Linked DNA regions of Terriglobus albidus. The protein of the gene in region 1 interacts with the protein of each later gene in a pairwise test. Links are inferred from orthologs where the notes say so. Each region holds a gene or a part of one and is shown in the gene's direction. Other genes may lie near its edges. The genes, in order: mtgA and FTW19_RS08870.

Region 1 (15,754 bases):
GCTTGATTCGTTACTTCTACCTGGTGATCTCCATGGCAAGTTATGGCAAGGAGCTGGTGAACGAGCACCAGGCGATGGTGCGCGCCATCCGCGCACGTAAGCCGGAGCAGGCGCGCGACCGGGCAACCGAGCACGTTATCCGTACGATGGAGAGAACATCGCTGATCCGCATTCCGCAGGGAGGTTTCCGCGGCGATCCGCGAAAGGATATACAGCCCGTCCGCAGCCGGACATGATGTACGTTCCGGTAGTGCGGGCATATGATTCCTTCCAAATGGAGCAGTACCTTTGCGAGTAGCGATCGATAGTGGCGGCACCTTTACCGACTGCGTGTATCTGGTAGACGGCGAAGTTCGGGTCCTGAAGTTGTTTTCGACTCCGGCCGATCCCGGCCGTGCGGTGCTGGATGCGGTGAAGCAGGTAGCAGAAAGCTCTGCGGTTCCGGAGGTGCGTCACGGCACCACCGTCGGAACCAATGCCATGCTGGAGCGTAAAGGCGCGCGGGTCGCGTTCGTTACCACCGCTGGTTTTGAAGACACCATCGCAATCGGCCGCCAGGCGCGCACCAGCCTCTACGACTGGTTTCGGTCGCCGCTACCTCCTGTCGTTCCGAAAGAGCTTCGCTTTGGCGTGGACGAGCGCGTTACCGCTGAGGGCCTTGTTCTGCGCACTCCATCGGAAGAATCGCTGCGGCAACTGGCAGCAGCAATTCAAGACAGCGGAGCGGAAGCCATCGCCGTCTCCCTGCTCTTCTCTTTTGCCAACCCTGCAAACGAGAAATTGGTCGCCGAGGCACTGCAGCCACTGGGGCTGCCAATCTCGATCTCTCATCGGATTCTGCCCGAGTTCCGCGAATATGAGCGCGGCAGCACAGTCGTCACCAACGCCTATCTGGCGCCAAAGGTAAGCACCTATCTTCACCGTCTGGGAACGGAGATCGAAGCTGCATATACCGGCGGCAGTGTTCAGGTGATGCAGTCTTCGGGCGGCATCATCGCCGCATCGATCGCTGCCGAGGAGCCGGTGCGTACAGTGCTCTCCGGCCCGGCAGGCGGCGTGATGGGAGCCTACCGGCTGGCGCGGCTGGCAGGGTTCGATAAGATCATTGGCTTTGACATGGGTGGAACATCCACGGACGTCTCGCTGATTGATGCCGCGGAAGGCGGGCCGCGCACCACCAGCGATGCTGTCGTCTCAGAGATGCCGGTGAGCGTGCCTATGCTCGACATCCATACCGTGGGCGCAGGCGGTGGCTCTATCGCACGCTTCGATGCGGGCGGAGCCTTGCATGTCGGGCCGGAGTCCGCGGGCTCCGTTCCAGGCCCGATCTGCTACGGACGCGGAACATTGCCGACCGTTACCGATGCCAACGTCACGCTGGGACGGCTTGATCCCGATCTCTTTCTCGGCGGCAAGGTCCGGCTGGACGACACGCGCACGTTGCAGTTGATGGAGGAGGCGCGCGGTTCCCTTGGCAGTGTCGAGCAGTTTGCCGCAGGCATCGTATTGCTGGCCGAAACAGCAATGGAAAAGGCGATCCGTGTCATCTCGATTGAACGCGGCTACGATCCGCGCGAGTTCACGCTGGTGAGCTTTGGCGGCGCCGGTCCGCTGCATGCCTGTTCGATGGCGCGTTCGCTGCAGATTCCGCGCGTCCTGGTGCCTCGGCTTCCGGGGGCACTGTCTGCGCTGGGAATTCTTCTTGCCGATACCGTCCGCGACTACAGCCGGACCGTCATGCTGCCTGCATCCGATGCGGAAACACTTGCAGCCCAGCTACAGGAACTCGAAACGCGAGCTATCGAAGAGCTGCAACGACAAGGGCTATCCGGCGAGGCCGAACACTCTGTCGAGCGGTCTATAGATCTGCGCTACGTCGGTCAGGGATATGAGCTGAATGTCCCCTACGGAGCGAACTACATGGGCGAGTTCCATTCTCTCCATCGCAAACGCTATGGATATGCCAGCGCGGAAACTCCAGTGGAAGTGGTGAATGTGCGCGTCCGTGTCACGGTCCCCACCGCTCCGGTGGAGCTTCCGAAGTCAGAGCTGATTGCAGGCGATGGATCCCAGGCGGTACGAAAGACACGTCCGATCTACTTTGATGGAGCTTGGAGAGAAAGCAAGGTCTACCAACGTGAACAGCTCAGATCGGGCGATCGATTCGCTGGCCCTGCCCTGATTGCGGAGTATAGCTCCACCACCGTGGTTCTACCTGACTGCATCGCCGAGGTCGATGCTTTTGGCAACTTAGTCATCGAGGTGTACGTCGCATGAGCACGGTGCAACTATCAGAGCCCCAGGGAATGGCGACGGCTATCGATCCGATTGAGCTTGCAGTCTTCAAAAGCGCGACACACTCTATCGCTGAGGAGATGGGCGCCGCGCTGCGCCGCACCTCCTTCTCGCCGAATATCAAAGAGCGCCGTGACTACTCCTGCGCGGTCTTCGATAGCATGGGCCAGGTCATCGCCATGGGCGACCATATGCCCGTCCATCTGGGATCGATGCCTATGTCTGTCAAAGCAGTGATGGAGAGCATGACGCTTCGTCCCGGCGATATCGCCATGCTGAACGATCCATATGCGGGCGGAACCCACCTGCCGGATATCACGATGGTGCTGGGCGTCTTCGCCGCAGCCGATGCGGAGTCACCGGTGATGTATGTCGCCGTGCGAGCACACCATGCCGATGTAGGCGGGCTGTATCCCGGCTCCATGGGCCTTTGCCGCGAGATCTATCAGGAAGGTTTGCGCATCCCTCCAGTGCGCATTGTGGAAGGCGGCGAGATCAACGGCGCAATCCTGCAGCTTGTGCTGCATAACGTACGTACTCCCGAAGAACGCGAAGGCGATCTGCTCTCGCAGATTGGTGCCTGCCGCGTTGGTGAACTGCGTCTGCAGGAGCTGATCGCGAAACACGGCGCTGAACGTCTTCGGCGTCTCACCGTCGCGTTGCTCGATTATTCCGAGCGCCTGATGCGAGCGCAGTTCGCGCAGTGCGCGAGCGGCAGCTATACCGCCGAAGACTTCATGGACAGCGATGGCTTCGATGAGACCCCGCTGCCTATCCGCGTCACCATCACGCTGGACAGCGAAGCACAGGCTGCGAAGGTCAGCTTCAAAGACTGCCATCCGCAGGTGAAGAGCAGCATCAACGCCGTCTACGCCATCACCTATTCGGCCGTGTATTACGTGCTGCGCTGCCTGCTGCCGGAAGATGCTCCTGCAACCGCAGGCCTGATGCGCCCGGTCATCGTCGAGACAGAGCGAGGCAGCATTGTCGATGCAGTGCTTCCCGCACCTGTAGCCGGCGGCAACGTCGAGACCTCGCAGCGCATTGTGGATGTGCTGCTGCGCGCACTCGCAAAGGCAATGCCCGACCGCATTCCCGCCGCCAGTTCCGGAACGATGAACAACCTCACCATCGGTGGCGTGGATCATCGAACAGGCAAGCCCTTCGCTTACTACGAGACTATCGCCGGAGGCATGGGTGCACGACCCACGGCAGATGGCATCTCCGGCATTCATACCCACATGACCAACTCGCTGAATACGCCGGTCGAAGCGCTGGAATATGCCTACCCCTTCCGCGTCATCCAGTACGGCTATCGCGACAACTCCGGCGGTGAAGGACAGTATCGCGGCGGCGACGGCATCGTGCGCGAGATCGAACTGCTTTCGCCCAGCACCATTACGCTGCTGACCGAGCGGCGCAAATTCGCACCGTACGGTCTGCAGGGAGGCGCGGATGGAGAGCGAGGAATCTCTTATCTGCGGAGCGGAGAGACAGAAGAGGAGCTGCCGGCCAAGTGCAGCATTCAGGCGAGGGCCGGCGACCGCATCCGTGTGGAGACACCCGGCGGAGGCGGCTGGGGGGAAGCGATAGTGGAAACCCCGCGTATCGAACATATCGCGCGAGAGTATTCGCCCGAGTGAATTGGGTGGGAGCCGTGGGCTTCAGCCCACGGTCTATCGATCCGACAAAAGGAATGGGCTTTAGCCCTGGGCCTTTCCCTGAATGGGATAAGAGGCCCAGGGCTAAAGCCCATTTACTTTTTATCCTTTATCAGCGGGCTGAAGCCCGCTGCTCCCACCAGTTTCAGCATGGCGTAGTGAAGAAACAACAACAAACTGAACATCCCAAGCCAACACTTCGCTAGAGCATTTTCCCTGTGGGTGTAGTGTAGGGCATCCGCATCTATGGGCGTTTTGCGCAAAGAAAATGCCGCTGCACGTCCCTTTCCGGATACCCGGCAACAGGGAAAACGCACTAGACTAGCGAACACTATGAAGAAAGACGCAACCCGCGCTGTCCAACGCGGAGCACAACATCGTAAGTCCGTCGCGCGTACTGAACTCGGTCATTGGGACGCCGCACAGCGCACCGCCGATCCTCGCAAACTGCTGGCGAAAGCGACGCGCGGACGCGTCGCTGCCTTGATCCCGCTCAAGAACGAACGCATGGCTGCCTCCGCCTTTGCCTTCTTCCGCGGAGCCGCACCGATCATGGCCTTCGATCTCTCGCTTGCGCCGCACACCCCCATCATCTGCCAGCTCTGTGGCGACGCTCACGTGCAGAATCTCGGCGCGTATGAGGGCGACGATGGACGACTTATCTTCGATATCAACGACTTCGACGAGACCATCCGCGGGCCCTTCGAATGGGATATCAAGCGCATGACCACCAGCATTCTGCTCGCGGGAGACGATGCCGGAGTCCACAAGACCGGATGCCATGGCGCCGCCGACATCTTTCTGGCCAGCTATTGCAGCCTGATGGAACAGCTTGCCCGTCTGCCGGTGCTGGAGGCTGCACGTTTCCAGGTGCATCGGCTACATGCGGTATCGTCCATCTCTGAGATTCTGCGCAAGGCCGAGCGCTCCACACCCCTGCACACCCGCGAGCACCTGACCGAAGAAACAGCGCGCGGCCGCGTCTTTCGCAACCTGCCGCCGGTATTGCATCGCGTCAAAGGAGAGCGGAAACGCGTTGTGCTCGCCTCGCTACGCCGGTATCGCGAATCGCTGCAGCCGGAGCGCCAGCACTTCCTTGCCCGCTACAAACCGCTCGACGTTGCCTTCAAGGTCGTTGGCACCGGCTCCGTTGGCATGCGCGACTACGTGGTCTACATGGAAGGCAACGGAGCCGACGACCCGCTCTTTCTGCAGATCAAGGAAGAAACCAGTTCCGTCTACTCCCCTTACCTGAGCGCCAACGTTATCAAGACGCCCAACCATGGGCAACGCGTTGTCAACGGACACCGCGCCATGCAACTGCAGAGTGACCCGATGCTTGGGTATACGCGCTTCGAAGGCCGCGATTATCTTGTCCGCCAACTCAACGATCACAAGGCCACGCTCGATGTCACGCATCTGGATGAAGCCGGCTTGCAGCAGTACGCCGAGGTCTGCGGAGAGCTACTCGCTCGCGGACACGCTCGTTCGGGCGATCCCGGGCTGATTCAGGGATACATCGGCAAAGGCAGGCGCTTCCGCGAAGCCATGCTGGAGTTTGCACATGCCTACGCCACGCAGAGCAGGGACGACTGGGAGAAGTTCAGGGCAGGTTTGGCGTAGCTCGCCTCATAGCAGTACCATGCTGTCGCCATCGCGAGATGCGGAGAAACATATGGGGATTTTTGACGATCTACTGGAAGCAGCCAAGCGCGGAGATGACGGCGAGGTTAGAAAGATCGTCACCCAGCACCCGGGGCTTGTGCACCAGCGAGACGAACGCGGAGCCACCGTTCTGCACCACGCCGCATTTGGCGGCCATCGCGCGATTGCGGAGTTTCTAATCCAGCAGGGAGCAGAGATCAACACCCGCGACGGCGAGTTCGGCGCCACACCGGCAGGCTGGGCCATCGAATATCTTCGCGAGATGGGCGGCTTCCTCGCCGTCGAGCTGGACGATCTCGCCTTCGCCATCGAGAGAGGTGATGCGATATGGGTCGCACGCCTTCTCAGACGATTCCCGGCGCTTCGTCGGGCCAACAATTCAGATGGAACGCCGTTCTCGCAGTTGGCTGAACAGACGGGAGATCCGCAGATAACACGATTGTTTCGGGCGGCCGAACACGCAGGTGAGTGAATGGTCTTTTAGTGTGTTGCATCTGATGTTCTCGCGCTAAAGGATGAAGTGCATTCGTCATTCGAAGCTTTGAAAAGCGGGTTCCTTCACGAATCACCCCAGCGAACAAGTTCGCTGGGGACCCCGAACGGTTCAGGATGACAACATTCTGCTAGGAAGCTCAGATTCCGGACACGAATGGCGGACGCTATGATGCTGACAGTGGCTCCCACGTCAGATATACAAACCAGGCTCCGGATTCGCAGATCCTCCATCCTGCGCCTTGTTCGATGGCTTGGTCTCGGCATCGCAGCTCTCTGGTTGCTTGCGGCGTTATCGCTCGTAGCTCTGAGATGGATCGACCCACCCACCACGGCGGTCCATATGCAGCGCCGTATCCAGTCGTGGACGCAAAGCGGCGCCTATAACAAGCGCTATAGGTTCATTCCACTTAACCAGATCTCGCCCGACCTGCAGCATGCCGTGGTGGCTGCGGAGGATGCACGCTTTTACCAGCATCATGGCTTTGATTGGAGCGAGATCCAGAAAGCAGCCAGAGAGGACATGGAGGGCGAGCGCACGCGCGGAGCCTCCACGATTACGCAACAACTGGTGAAGAACCTCTTCTTCGGAACGGGCCGCTCTGTCATCCGCAAGGTAGCTGAGGCAACGCTGGTGCCGGTGGCGGAGCTGGCGCTTGGGAAGCAGCGCATTCTGGAGCTCTATCTCAACGTGGTGGAATGGGGCCCGGGATTCTACGGCGCAGACGCTGCCTGCCGCACCGACTATCGAACCTCAGCGCGCGGCATTAGCCGGGCGCAGGCGGCGCGGCTGGCTGCGATTCTTCCTGCTCCATTGAAGCGGAGGCCCGAACGCATGAACAGCTACAGCGGAATCATCCTGAAGCGAATGGCGCAGATGGGCTGGTAGAGCATTTCTCCTGTAGATGTAGTGTAGGGTTTCCGCATCCATGAGCGTTTTCGCAATGAAAACGCCGCTGAACGCCCCTTGCGGGATACCCGGCAACAGGAGAAATGCTCTCTAGCTCTGCTCTCTGATCGCAAACATCAGGCCGTCTTGTGCGTGGAGAGGAAGATCTGAAAACAGGTTGCCGTTCCCTGGGCGCCGAAGTGGCTTCGGAAGGTAAGCGTGCCATCATGTTTTTCGACGATGCCGCGACTGATCCACAGGCCCAGACCGGTGCCCTTGGTTGACTTGGTGGTGTAGAAGGGTTCGAAGAGACGCCGTGCATCTTCCGGCCGTATGCCACAACCGCTGTCCGTAATACTGACCACGATTCCCGGCAGGTATTCTCCGCGCCGGATGGCATTCCTCACCCGGATGCGGAGACGCCCTCCCTGGGGCATGGCCTGGATCGCGTTGGCAACCAGATTCATGAAGACCTGTTTGAGCTCACCCGGGAATCCGTGCACCTCGCCCGTGACCTTGTATTGCGTCTCCAGCCGGATATTATTCGAGACCAGGTTGGCGTGCTGCAATTCGAGAACATCTTTCAGCAGATCGCTGAGATGTAACGGTACTGCGATCTGTGACTCGCGATAGAAGCTGAGCGTCTGTTTCGTGATGTGCGAGACACGCGCCAGTTCCTGCTCGGCCAGCTGTGCGTAGTAGCGGGCTTCGGTATCAAGCGAAGGATGGTTCTGTAGCAGGAAGAAGGCATTGGTAATGGCCGCGAGGGGGTTATTGATCTCATGAGCGACAATGCCGGCAAGTTTGCCCATGGCGGCCAGGCGGTCGTTACGACGCAACGCCTCTTCCGCCCGAAGTTGCGCGGTGATATCGCGATTGATCTCGAGCACCATCCCACCGCTTACTGTCAGCGCCTGACGACAGGCGACAACGACCTCACGCCCATCCTTACAGCGGTGCACCAGATCGCCATCCCAGCGACTATCTGCCCTGAGCGTTTCTCGCATGTGATCAAGACTCACGGGCCATCTGGTGGCAAGAAGGACATGGGCGTTCTGCCCAATGGCTTCTTCACGGCTCCAGCCGTAGAGAGCCTCAGCACCTGAGTTCCAGAAATGGATGCGACCCGACCAGTCGCGCACCATAATGGCCTCGGTGGCCAGCTCCAGCAGCTCCGCTCGTTCCCGGAGTATCTCTTCCATGCGCTTCTGTTCGGTGATGTCGAAGAATGCGCCCACGGCGCCACGAACCTGCCCGGCTTCATCGAAGACAGGAGAGGCGCTCGCCAGAAGTGATTTCGCGAGACCACCATTGCGGCGCAGCTCCAGTTCCGTAAGGCCGGTGGGCTGCATGGTGCGCAGCGATGTTTGCACCGGCATCTCCTCCGCATCCAGTCGCCTGCCGTGCTGGTAGGCGATGTAGCCCGCGGCTGCAAAGGACTGATCGATCGGCTTGTCGGTACTACCCAGGTTGAGAATCTCACGCAAGGCCGCATTGGTAGTGATCTCGTTGCCCTCAGGGCTTTGGGCTACGGCAACACCGACCGGCAGAACCTTCATGATGGATTCCAGCTCGGCGACACGTTCCTGAAGCTGCGCATTGAGAACCCGTAACGCCTGGCTGCGTTCGGCAACGCGCGCCTCCAGCTCGCGGTTCAACTGCTGCAGCTGGCGCGTGGTGCGGTGCAGTTCGGCGAAGACGCTGACCTTTGCCCGCAGAACATCGGGAACCACCGGCACCGAGATGTAGTCCACGGCGCCGCTCTGGTAGGCGCGGATGCGATCGACATCGGTGAGGTGTACGGCGGAGACGAAGATGATGGGCGTCATCTGGAACCGCGGATGCTGGCGCATCATATCGGCCAGTTCGAAGCCGTCCATCTCGGGCATGCTGACGTCCAGAAGCACCACGGCCACGTCGAGCTTCAGCAGGCAGTCCAGGGCCTCGCGCGCAGACGTTGCTTTGACCAGATTCTCTCCCAGATCGCGCAGGACGACCTCATAGCTGAGCAGCTTTCCGGGCTGGTCATCCACCATCAGAATGGTGACCGGCGGCTTTCCTGTCTGCGGCTGAACCTGCACTTGGCCCTCTGCCGGAAGCGGTACGTCCGGGATAGTTTTTGGAGCGTCGATTTGAGCTGCCACGTTCATATCAGCGATGAAGCCACGTTCTTAGTCCGGAAAGCAGCTGGTCAGTATTGACCGGCTTTGCCATGTAATCAGAGGCTCCGGCCTCGAGGCACTTCTCGCGATCTCCCTTCATTGCCTTGGCGGTCAGAGCGATGATTGGCAGCCGGTGGAACTCAGGATTCTGCCGGATGACCTGCATGGTCTCATAACCATCCATCTCCGGCATCATGATATCCATCAGCACGATGGATATGTCAGGTGTTTTTGCAAGTGTTTCGATGGCCTCGCGTCCTGTTCCGGCGGTGAGCACCACCATACCGCGCCGCTCCAGCACGCTGCTGAGCGCGAAGATATTCCGGACGTCGTCGTCCACCACCAGAACCTTGGTCCCGACCAGCGCCTCATCCGACTGATGCAGGCGGTCGAGCATCCGCTGCTTCTCCACCGGCAGGTCGCTGACGACACGATGCAGGAAGAGTGCGGTCTCGTCCAGCAGGCGCTCGGGAGACTCGACGTCTTTCACAACAACGCTGCGGGCGAGCGTATGCAGGCGGGCATCCTCTTCCGGAGAAAGATCCTTTCCGGTGAAGACCACGACCGGAAGCTCGTGCAGTTTCTCGACCTCATGGATCTTCTCGAGGACCTCGAAACCGGTCATATCCGGAAGGCGAAGGTCAAGGACAACGCAGTCGAAGTTGTCCCGTTCGAGAGCGGCCAGGGCAGAGGCTCCGCTGTCGGTAATCTCCACATCGATATCGTCGTAGCCCAGCAGTGCACAGATGCTGGTCTGCTCGGCCGGGTTGTCTTCGACGATCAGCAGCTTCTTCCTGCGGGGCGTCGAAAATTCCTTGATGCGCGTGATGGCCTGCGCCAGACCTTCGGCGGTCGTGGGCTTGGTGACATAGGAGAATGCGCCACGTGACAAGCCATGGTGCCAGTCCTCGTCCTGGGTAAGCATCTGGACCGGAATGTGGCGTGTAAGAGGATCCTGCTTCAGATGATTCAGGACGGCCCAGCCCAGCATGTCGGGCAGGAAGACGTCGAGAGAGACGGCGGTAGGCCGGAACTCACGGGCGAAGGCCAGGGCCTCCGCTCCGCGCATCGCGACCAGCACCTTGAAGCCCTTGTCGCGTGCCATATCGCAAAGGATACGCGCAAAGTGGGGATCGTCCTCCACGATAAGCAGCGTGGGATCGCCGGGCTCGACAGTTGCGCGGTCGTCTTCCACGCGATCGACAATCTGTTCCGCTGTCGCAACAGGAAGACTCAGATTGACGGCGTAGTGGGCTTGAGCGCGCTCAGGATACGACATAACGGCGGCCGTCGGACCGACATAAGTCTGCGGGATATAGAGGGTGAAGGTGCTGCCCTCGCGGGGAACGCTGCGAAGCTGAATTTCGCCGCCGAGCAGGCTTGCGAGCTCACGGCTGATGGCCAGGCCGAGTCCGGTGCCGCCGTACTTACGGCTGGTGCCGGCATCCGCCTGTTGGAAGGCCTCGAAGATAATACGCTGCTTCTCCTGCGGAATACCGATACCGGTGTCGGTCACCTCAAAGGCAATGACGTTGCCGGCGCCGTTGAGAATGGGATGTCCGTCGCTCCATCCGGAGGTAACCGGGAAGACCTTGAGCTTCACGCTTCCCTTCTCCGTGAACTTGAACGCATTGGAGAGCAGGTTCTTCAACACCTGCTGCAGGCGTTTTGAGTCGGTGACCAGGCTGCGCGGCAAATGGGAGTCAGCATCGATATCGAAGCTGAGTCGCCGGTTCTCCGCCTCGTGACGGAAGGGCCGAGCGAGGGCTTCGAGCAAGGTGCCAAAGAAGAGCTCTTCCGCCTCGACGGAGACGGTTCCGGATTCGATCTTCGAGAGATCGAGGATGTCGCTGATCAGATTCAGCAGATCCGTTCCGGCGCCGTGAATGGTGCGTGCGAACTCTACCTGCTTGGGTGTGAGATTGCCGTCCGGGTTGTCGGTCAATTGCTGGCCCAGGACGAGAATGCTGTTCAGCGGTGTACGCAGCTCGTGCGACATGTTCGCCAGGAACTCTGACTTGTACTTCGAGGTCAGCGCCAGCTCCTTGGCCTTGTCTTCCAAAGCGCGGCGAGCCTGCTCGATCTCCTGGTTCTTGCGTTCCACTTCCGCATTCTGTTCGGCGAGCTGCTGTGCCTTCTGCGCGAGCTGCTCGTTCGTGGTCTGCAGCTCGGTCTGCTGCGTCTGCAGCTCGGTTGCAAGCTGCTGCGACTGTTTCAACAGACCCTCTGTCTGCATGGTCGCCTCGATACTGTTCAGCACGATACCGATGCTCGCTGTGAGCTGTTCGAGGAAGGCCATGTGTGAGGCGGTGAAGTAGTGCAGCGTACCGAGCTCGATGACGGCCTTCACGCGGCCTTCAAAGAGCACCGGGAGAACGATGACATTGCGCGGCACAGCTTCAAACAGGCCGGAACGAATCGGCAGCGTTCCCGGCGGCAGATCGTGGATCAGCAGACGGCGCTTCTCGAGCGCACACTGACCAATGAGTCCCTCACCAAGAAGGATGCGTTCCTGATGGGCTTCCGGCGTGCCGGAGTAGGCGGAGAGCAGCACCATCGTCCGCGCATCTTCCTCATCCATCTGATAGATGAGTCCCTGCTGCGCCGCCACCAGCGGAACCAGCTCAGAGAGCAGCAAGCGGCCCACGGTCGCCAGATCACGCTGGCCCTGCAACATGCCGGTAAAGCGGGCAAGGTTCGTCTTCAGCCAGTCCTGCTCGTTGTTACGGTCGGTGGTGAGACGAAGGTTATCAATCATCGTATTGATGTTGTCCTTCAGCTCGGCCACCTCGCCACGCGCCTCCACCTGAATCGACCGGGTAAGGTCACCCTTGGTCACGGCGGTCGCAACCTCGGCGATAGCGCGTACCTGGTTGGTGAGGTTGTCAGCCAGCAGGTTGACGTTACCGGTGAGATCTTTCCATGTACCGGCAGCTCCAGGCACGTTTGCCTGGCCGCCGAGACGACCTTCTACACCGACTTCGCGCGCGACTGTGGTCACCTGATCGGCAAAGATGGCCAATGTACCGGTCATGTTGTTGATGGTCTCGGCCAACGCGGCTACTTCGCCCTTCGCGTTTACGGTCAGCTTCTGCGTCAGGTCACCGTTGGCGACGGCCGTTACCACCTTCACAATGCCGCGCACCTGTTCGGTGAGGTTGTACGCCATGACGTTGACGTTGTCGGTAAGATCCTTCCACGTACCGGCGACGCCCTGCACCTCAGCCTGACCACCCAGCTTACCGTCGGTACCCACTTCACGGGCGACACGCGTTACTTCGCCGGCGAAGGCGTTGAGCTGGTCCACCATCGTGTTGATGGTGTTCTTCAGCTCGAGAATTTCGCCCTTCACGTCTACTGTGATCTTGCGCGAAAGGTCGCCACGGGCTACGGCCGTCGTCACTTCGGCGATGTTACGCACCTGGCCAGTGAGGTTACCGGCCATGGCGTTGACTGAGTCCGTAAGATCCTTCCAGGTACCGGCAACACCGGGCACATTCGCCTGACCGCCGAGACGGCCTTCGGTACCGACCTCACGCGCAACACGCGTAACTTCGGCGGCGAACGAGCGGAGCTGCTCGACCATGGTGTTCAGGGTCTCTTTCAGCTGCAGGATCTCGCCGCGTACGTCTACGGTGATCTTCTTCGAGAGATCGCCCGTCGCGATGGCCGTTGCGACTTCGGCGATGTTACGTACCTGGCCCGTCAGGTTCGAGGCCATGAAGTTGACGTTGTCGGTAAGATCTTTCCACGTTCCGGCGACGCCCGGCACTTCAGCCTGGCCGCCCAGCTTACCGTCCGTACCCACTTCGCGGGCAACACGGGTAACTTCGGCAGCGAAGGCGTTGAGCTGATCCACCATCGTATTAATGGTGTTCTTCAGCTCGAGAATTTCGCCCTTCACGTCTACCGTGATCTTGCGTGAGAGGTCGCCACGGGCGACAGCCGTTGTCACTTCGGCGATGTTACGGACCTGACCGGTAAGGTTGCCGGCCATGGAGTTTACTGAATCCGTGAGATCCTTCCACGTTCCGGCAACACCTGGCACATTGGCCTGGCCGCCAAGACGGCCTTCGGTACCTACTTCGCGGGCCACACGCGTTACTTCACCGGCGAACGCGTTGAGCTGATCCACCATCGTGTTGATGGTTTCTTTCAGCAGCAGGATTTCGCCGCGTACGTCTACGGTGATCTTCTTCGACAAGTCGCCGTTCGCGATGGCCGTAGAAACTTCAGCGATGTTACGCACCTGGCCAGTCAGGTTCGAGGCCATGGAGTTTACCGAGTCGGTAAGATCCTTCCACGTTCCGGCGACACCGGGCACCTCTGCCTGTCCGCCCAGCTTGCCGTCCGTACCCACTTCGCGGGCGACGCGCGTCACCTCGGAAGCAAAGGAGCGGAGCTGATCCACCATCGTGTTCAGCGTCTCTTTGAGCTGCAGGATCTCGCCGCGTACGTCCACGGTGATCTTGCGCGAGAGATCGCCACGGGCTACTGCGGTAGCAACTTCGGCGATGTTACGGACCTGGCCAGTCAGATTCGAGGCCATGAAGTTAACGTTGTCGGTAAGATCCTTCCAGGTTCCGGCAACACCAGGCACAGCAGCCTGTCCGCCAAGCTTGCCTTCGGTACCGACTTCGCGGGCAACACGTGTTACTTCGCCGGCGAAAGCGTTGAGCTGGTCCACCATCGTGTTGATGGTGTTCTTCAGCTCGAGAATTTCGCCCTTCACGTCTACCGTGATCTTGCGCGAGAGATCGCCGCCGGCCACAGCCGTTGTGACCTCAGCGATGTTACGGACCTGGGCCGTCAGGTTACCAGCCATGGAGTTAACCGAGTCGGTAAGGTCCTTCCAGGTTCCGGCCACACCAGGAACCTCGGCCTGGCCGCCCAGCTTACCGTCGGTACCGACTTCGCGGGCAACACGCGTCACTTCGCCGGCGAACCGGTTGAGCTGGTCGACCATCGTGTTGAGGGTCTCTTTCAGCTGCAGGATCTCGCCGCGCACGTCCACTGTGATCTTGCGGGAGAGGTCACCGTTGGCGATAGCCGTAGCGACCTCGGCGATGTTACGCACCTGGCCCGTGAGATTCGAGGCCATGAAGTTGACGTTGTCGGTAAGGTCCTTCCAGGTTCCGCCGACACCGGGCACCTGCGCCTGGCCGCCGAGCTTGCCTTCGGTACCGACTTCGCGGGCGACGCGCGTTACTTCGCCGGCGAAGGCGTTGAGCTGGTCCACCATGGTGTTGATGGTGTCTTTGAGCTCGAGAATTTCGCCCTTCACGTCGACCGTGATCTTGCGGGAGAGGTCGCCGCGGGCGACGGCCGTTGTTACCTCGGCGATATTACGGACCTGGGCCGTCAGGTTGCCCGCCATGGCGTTGACTGAGTCGGTAAGGTCCTTCCAGGTTCCGGCCACCCCAGGCACCACCGCCTGGCCGCCCAGCTTACCGTCGGTACCGACCTCGCGGGCGACGCGCGTCACTTCAGAGGCGAAGGAGCGCAACTGGTCGACCATCGTATTAATAGCCTCTTTCAGCTGCAGAATCTCGCCGCGCACGTCGACCGTGATCTTGCGGGAGAGGTCGCCGCTGGCTACTGCCGTTGCCACCTCGGCGATGTTACGCACCTGGCCGGTAAGGTTACTGGCCATGGAGTTTACGGAATCGGTAAGGTCTTTCCAGGTTCCGGCCACACCAGGCACCGCCGCCTGACCGCCCAGCTTTCCGTCTGTACCGACCTCACGGGCGACACGCGTCACCTCGGAGGTAAAGACGCTGAGCTGCTGAATCATCGTGTTGACGATGTTGGCCGAGCGCAGGAACTCGCCCTCGAGGGGGCGGCCATCGACGTCAAGCCGGACGGTTTGCGTCAGGTTGCCCTGGGCTACGGCGCCGATCGCTCGGGTTACCTCGACCGTGGGACGGAGCAGGTCTTCGACCAGCGTATTAACGCTGGCCTCCATCTCTCCCCAGGAACCCCGACGCTCCTGAAAGCGCGACCGTTCGCGGGTTCGTCCCTCTTTGCCAACGACCTGTCCGACGCGTTTCAGCTCGCCGGCCATCTGCTGGTTGGCTGAGACGATGTCGTTGAAGGAATCCGCGACCTTACCTTCAATTCCCGTCCAGTGATTGGGGAGGCGCACCGAGAAGTCGCCATCGCGCATGCGGCGCAAGGCGTCCAGAACGATCGCAATGTCAAACTGGGATCGGTCCGCGGCAGGGAGTTCAGCAGTAAGTACAGAAGCTGCAAGATCAGTCTTAGCTGACTTGCTGACAACTCGTTTCACGCATCACCCTCACTCAGGTGGTTGAGCGCTTGTTGCTCATCTACCAGACAGAATTTAAATGAAAAACAGGCAAAAGGTCAGATGCCCGATGCGTCAGGGGTGGTTGCTTAGTAACGGGGTCCCCTCACACCGGCAGTTATACAGATACTACGAGCGGTGTACCCACTTCCACTGTTACTTTTGGCGGATGGGTGAGTGTGTTGTGCAGAACACAGTGATGCACGCTGTCATCGACGCCGGCTTGATGCTCCGGAGTCAACTCTGAGGGGGTATGGACGACGATCCGTATCTCCCCCAGCCG
Region 2 (5,244 bases), 1.9 Mb from region 1 along the record:
CCGCGGACCGACGCCCGAGGTTCTCTTCCACAAGTACCTCGACAACTCGCGCATCGTGAAGGCCGATGATCCGGTCCGCAAGCGTGAGATGCGTACCTTCGGCTCCGCCTGCGCGGTGCTGTTCGTGCTGGTGATGGTGTACGTTTGGCAGCACTTCAGCGCGATTGAAGCGGGTTACAAGATCGAGGCCGCCAAGCAGCAGGTTGGGCAGATGCAGGAGCAGAATCGCCAGCTCCGTCTGCAGGAGGCCCAGTTGACCGATCCTGAGCGGATCCACACCATGGCCGCGCAGCTTGGCCTGTCAGCTCCGCTGCCCGGTCAGGTGGTTCGTCCGGATGGTGTGAACGATCCGAACGCTCCGGTCGTGGCGCAGGTTGCTACGCATTAATAGGTTTGTTGTTTTGTTGTTTCTCTGGATGCTGAGGTTGAAGTAGATGCATACTGTGGCGCCCCCACGTCAGACGCTAACCGCACCGATCAAGCGTGTCCGGTTCGTCTACGTGGCGGCGTTCTTTCTTTTCTGGACGGTGGTCATCTCGGGCCGCCTGGCCTGGCTGCAGATCATCCGCCATTCGCACTATGTAGAGAAGGCTGCGAGCCAGCAGGAGCGCAGTGTGACCGTGGCTCCGCGGCGTGGTCTGCTGTATGACCGCAATTTGCGTGAGCTGGCGATGACTGTCTCCGTGGATTCGATCTACGCGGTTCCCAAGGAGCTCGGCAGCAACGCCGGCGATGCCGCCAGTCTGCTGGCCCATGTCGTACACGACGATCCGGAAGACCGCTTCACCTCCGAACAGAGCATCCTGGCGCGTTTCACCGCCTCGCATAACTTCGCCTGGGTTGCGCATCGTGTGACACCTGAGATCGCTGAGCGGGTTAAGGATCTCAACCTCAAAGGCGTCTACTTCCAGAAGGAGTTCAAGCGCTTCTATCCGAACAACGATCTGGCTTCGCAGGTACTGGGCTATGTCGGTGCTGAGGATATTGGTCTGGGCGGTCTGGAGCGTGAGTTCGAGGAAGATATGCACGGCACGCCGGGTAAGGTGCGCACTGCGCTCGATGCGCGTCGCAAGGTGCTGGGCAGCATTGAGCAGGAGCCTCTTCCGGGTGAGAACCTGGTCTTGAGCATCGACGCTAACATCCAGCACATCGCCGAGCGTGCCTTGGATGAGCAGGTGGAGAAGACCAAGGCGCTGCATGGTGTTGTCGTAGTGCAGGATCCACGTTCGGGGCAGATTCTGGCACTGGCGGTGGCGCCGCGCTTCAATCCGAATGAGACCCGGCATCTCGATCCGAAGGCTTTGTCGAACCTGGCAGTGAGCGATGTCTATGAGCCGGGCTCGACCTTCAAGCTGGTGACGTATGCCTCGGCGCTCGATGGCGCCAACGTAAAGCCGGAAGACCTGGTGGACTGCCAGGGCGGCGCGATTACGATCTTTGGCCGCACGATTCATGACGACATCTCCGATCGCGGCATGGGCGTGGTTACGGTGCAGCGTGCTCTGGAGAAGTCCAGCGACGTCGCCGCGGTAAAGCTTGCCATGAAGCTCGGCAACGAGCGCTTCTATAAATACATGCGCGACTTCGGTTTCGGCGATCGCTCCGGTATCGAGCTGCCGAGCGAGACTCGTGGCCTGTTGCGTCCGGTCCGTAAGTGGGACCCGGCATCGATCGGTTCACTGGCCATCGGTCAGGAGGTGGGTGTGACGCCGATTCAGCTGGTCACCATGGTCTCTACGATTGCCAACGGCGGCATGTATCTGCCGCCGCACATCATCCTCTCCGAGACGGAGAAGATGAAGGGCGATGCTGAGCTGAAAGCGACCCCATTCCGTCCCCAGAATGAGCTTCCGAAGAACCTGCCGGATGGCTCGCATCGTGTGATCAGTGAACTGACCGCTGCGAAGATGCGCAGCATGATGCAGGCCGTCGTGGTGAGTGGAACTGGAGGGTCGGCTGCGCTGAACGGATATTCCAGCGGCGGCAAGACGGGAACGGCGCAGAAGATCGATACGGCAACGCATACCTATTCCAAGACCAAGCACGTCGCCAGCTTTGCCGGCATTGCTCCGGTGAGTACGCCGGCGATCGCGGTCGCGGTGGTGATCGATACTCCTACAGCAGGGCCTTCTTACTACGGTGGTTCGGTCTCCGCGCCGGTCTTCGCCGAAGTGGCTCAGCAGGTGCTGGAGTACCTGGGCATACCGCACGATCAGCCCTTCAACCCGAAGAAGCGCGTCGAGCAGATGAACGTGGCTAAGGTCGAGCACGACGATCATCCCGAGGACAGCAATGCCGATTTGAATGCCATGTTTGCTGAGGCCAATGCGCTTCCGGATGATGACCCGCTGAAGGGCACGGCTAACGCCGGTCCTGCCAAGCCCGAGCCTGAGCCCGTGGCGTTGCAGCCGGCAAAGAAGTCTGTGCTGAACCTGTTACCGGAGAAGGTGCTGGCAGCCTTCCGCGCCAACGGAGGAGCGAACACCATGGCCGACGCGGCGGATAATAAACCGCTGACTGCGCCGAAGGTTGCTCCACTGTCACAGCGTAAAGAAGATGGCGGCGTGATTGTCGACGCGACCAAACGCGTGGCGGTGCCGGCGTTCAATGGCGCTGCGCTGCGTCAGGTCGTGCAGCAGGCGAACTCGGTAGGTTTGCGTGTTCAGCCGGTCGGCAGCGGTCTGGCAAGGGAGCAGGTGCCGTCTGCAGGTACCATGGTTCCTGTGGGGACGCAGGTGGTTGTGCGCTTCCTGCGCTAGGCCGTACATCGCTAAGATCCTTTTCTCAGTCTCTCTATATGCTTTTTTCCGAAGTAGTTGCAGGTATCGAACTCGACGAGCAGACGCATGGCTCGTGCGAGATTACGGGTGTCGAATATGACTCGCGCCGTGTGCGCGAAGGCTCGCTGTTTGTGGCGATGCGCGGCGGCACGACCGACGGCAATAAATTCATCCGCCAGGCAATGGATAAAGGCGCGGGCGGAGTTATCACCGACTCCCGGGAGAGCTTCACCAACGCGTTGTCGCGCTGGCCACATCTTTGCATCGGATTGATGGAGCATGGACGTCGCGCTCTGGCAACGGCAAGCGCCAACTTCTTCGGGCATCCCGAACAAAAATTGAAGCTTACAGCCGTTACCGGGACGAACGGAAAGACGACAACCACTTTCCTGGTAGAGGCGATGCTGCAGGCTGCGGCGCGCAAGAGCGTTCTCGTTGGCACGATCGAAGTGCATCTGGCAGGCGAGGTGCGTGAGTCTCCTCACACCACTCCCGAAGCGCGCGATCTGTTGGCGCTGTTTACCGAGGGTGTTCAGGCGGGAGCAAGCGAGGCTGTGATGGAGATGAGCTCTCACGCGCTCGATCAGGAGCGCGTGTGGGGCATGCCCGTGGATGTGGCCATCTTCACCAACCTGACGCAGGACCATCTGGACTATCACGGCACGATGGAGAAGTACTTCGCCGCCAAGCAACGCCTGTTCGCGGGCGTGGGTGCGCCGCCACCGCGTGTTGCTGTTATCAATGCGGATGACGAGTATGGTCATCGTCTGGAGAAGTTCGCTCTGCGGGAAGGGGCGGTCGTAGCCACCTACGGCATGACAAAGGGCGAGTGGCGTGCGGAAGAGGTTGTATTGCGTGCCGGCGAGACGAGCTTTTTGCTGAAGTCGCCTGCAGGAGAGATTCTGCTGCGGACGAGTCTGACCGGACGTGTGAATGTCTTGAATACCCTGGCTGCCTCTGCTGCGGCGTATTCACGCGGTATTTCGCTGGAGCAGATTGCCGCGGGCGTGGCGGAACTGCCGTTTGTCCCGGGCCGCTTCCAGACGGTGCCTAACGATCGAGGCGTTACGGTGGCAGTGGACTATGCACACACCGATGATGCACTGCTGAACCTGATCAGGCTGGCGAGGGAGCTGGCCGGAAAAGACCATCGTGTGATCACGCTCTTCGGCTGCGGCGGCGATCGCGACCGCACGAAACGGCCGAAGATGGGGCGTGCCGCCGGCCGGGGGAGCGACCTGGTGGTGCTGACCAGCGATAATCCACGGACGGAAGATCCCGGCATCATCATCGAGCAGGCGCTTCGTGGTGTGGAAGAGACGGGAACAGACTGCATCGTTGAGGCCGATCGCGAGCAGGCCATTCGCCGGGCGCTGGCGACAGCGAAGACAGGTGACATTGTGCTGCTGGCAGGCAAAGGACACGAGAAGACCCAGGTGCTGGCCGACCGCACGATTCCGTTCGATGATGCCGAAGTGGCTGCACGCGTACTGAAGGAGATGGCATGAAGCTGACGCTCGGCCAGATTGCGGATTGGATTCACGCCGAAGGCGACTTCGATGACGATGCCGTGGCCTACGGCTATTCCATCGACTCGCGCACCATCGCCGCCGGCGACCTCTTCTTTGCGGTCAAGGGAGAACGGCTGGATGGTCACGACTTCGTAGAGACGGCGTTGAAGGATGGCGCCGTAGCTGCCGTGGTGAGTATGCACTGGGTCGTTCCCTCGACTGTCGAGGAAGGTAAGCTGCTTCGCGTGCCCGAAGGCGAAGACTGTGTGCTGGCAGCGATGCAGAAGCTTGCAACCGCTGTCCGGCGACACTGGGGCAAACGGGTCATCGGCGTTACCGGCTCAGCGGGCAAGACAACCACTAAGGAAGCCGTGGCTGCCGTTTTGGGAGCGAAATTCAAGGTGCTGAAATCCGCGGGCAACCTCAACAATAACTTCGGCGTGCCGCTGCAGGTGCTGCGCCTTGAGCCGGAGCATGAGATGGCCGTCCTTGAGATGGGCATGAATCATACCGGTGAGATCGCCCTGCTGGCTAAGATTGCTGAGCCCGATTGGGCCGTGGTGTCGAATGTAGCTCCGGTGCACCTGGAGTACTTCCCGGATGGAATTGCCGGCATTGCCCGCGCCAAGTACGAGCTAGTGGAGGCATTGCCTGCAGACGGCATTGCGATTCTGAACGCCGACGACGAGTATGTCGGCACCTTCGGTAAAGGGATGGGCGGCCGCGCCGTCTTTTATGGCCTGGGTGAAACAGCGACGGTACGGGCAGAGAATGTGCACGAAGCCGGCGAAGAGGGCATGACCTTCACCGTGGTTGCCGGAGGAGAGCGTGCCGAGGCCAAGCTGGCGCTTTTGGGACGACACAACGTCTACAACGCACTGGCCGGTATCGCCGCCGGACTGCAGTGCGGTATGACTCTGGCGGAATGCGTGGAAGGGCTGCGCGAGCTGCAG

Evidence for each region.
Region 2: the proteins of mtgA (region 1) and FTW19_RS08870 interact in binary tests that used the Escherichia coli proteins (3 or more experiments, as listed by UniProt). The link is inferred for Terriglobus albidus from one-to-one orthologs.

The regions. Positions count from the first base shown.
Region 1 is NZ_CP042806.1:279,903-295,656, forward strand. Bases 5,149-8,142 are described here. They hold mtgA (monofunctional biosynthetic peptidoglycan transglycosylase), read left to right. Parts: upstream 5,149-6,282; coding sequence 6,283-7,002; downstream 7,003-8,142. Other genes in these bases: FTW19_RS01135 (DUF2252 domain-containing protein), read left to right, coding at 5,149-5,579; FTW19_RS01140 (ankyrin repeat domain-containing protein), read left to right, coding at 5,632-6,093; FTW19_RS01150 (hybrid sensor histidine kinase/response regulator), read right to left, coding at 7,140-8,142. Also shown: FTW19_RS01120 (GntR family transcriptional regulator), read left to right, coding at 1-236; FTW19_RS01125 (hydantoinase/oxoprolinase family protein), read left to right, coding at 289-2,277; FTW19_RS01130 (hydantoinase B/oxoprolinase family protein), read left to right, coding at 2,274-3,938; more of FTW19_RS01135, read left to right, coding at 4,290-5,148; more of FTW19_RS01150, read right to left, coding at 8,143-9,146; FTW19_RS01155 (HAMP domain-containing protein), read right to left, coding at 9,154-15,453; FTW19_RS01160 (OsmC family protein), read right to left, coding at 15,590-15,754. UniProt on the Escherichia coli protein: Peptidoglycan polymerase that catalyzes glycan chain elongation from lipid-linked precursors. May play a role in peptidoglycan assembly during cell division in collaboration with other cell division proteins.
Region 2 is NZ_CP042806.1:2,190,662-2,195,905, forward strand. Bases 87-3,096 are described here. They hold FTW19_RS08870 (penicillin-binding protein), read left to right. Parts: upstream 87-434; coding sequence 435-2,759; downstream 2,760-3,096. Other genes in these bases: FTW19_RS08865 (cell division protein FtsL), read left to right, coding at 87-388; FTW19_RS08875 (UDP-N-acetylmuramoyl-L-alanyl-D-glutamate--2,6-diaminopimelate ligase), read left to right, coding at 2,798-3,096. Also shown: more of FTW19_RS08865, read left to right, coding at 1-86; more of FTW19_RS08875, read left to right, coding at 3,097-4,288; FTW19_RS08880 (UDP-N-acetylmuramoyl-tripeptide--D-alanyl-D-alanine ligase), read left to right, coding at 4,285-5,244. UniProt on the Escherichia coli protein: Essential cell division protein that catalyzes cross-linking of the peptidoglycan cell wall at the division septum. Required for localization of FtsN.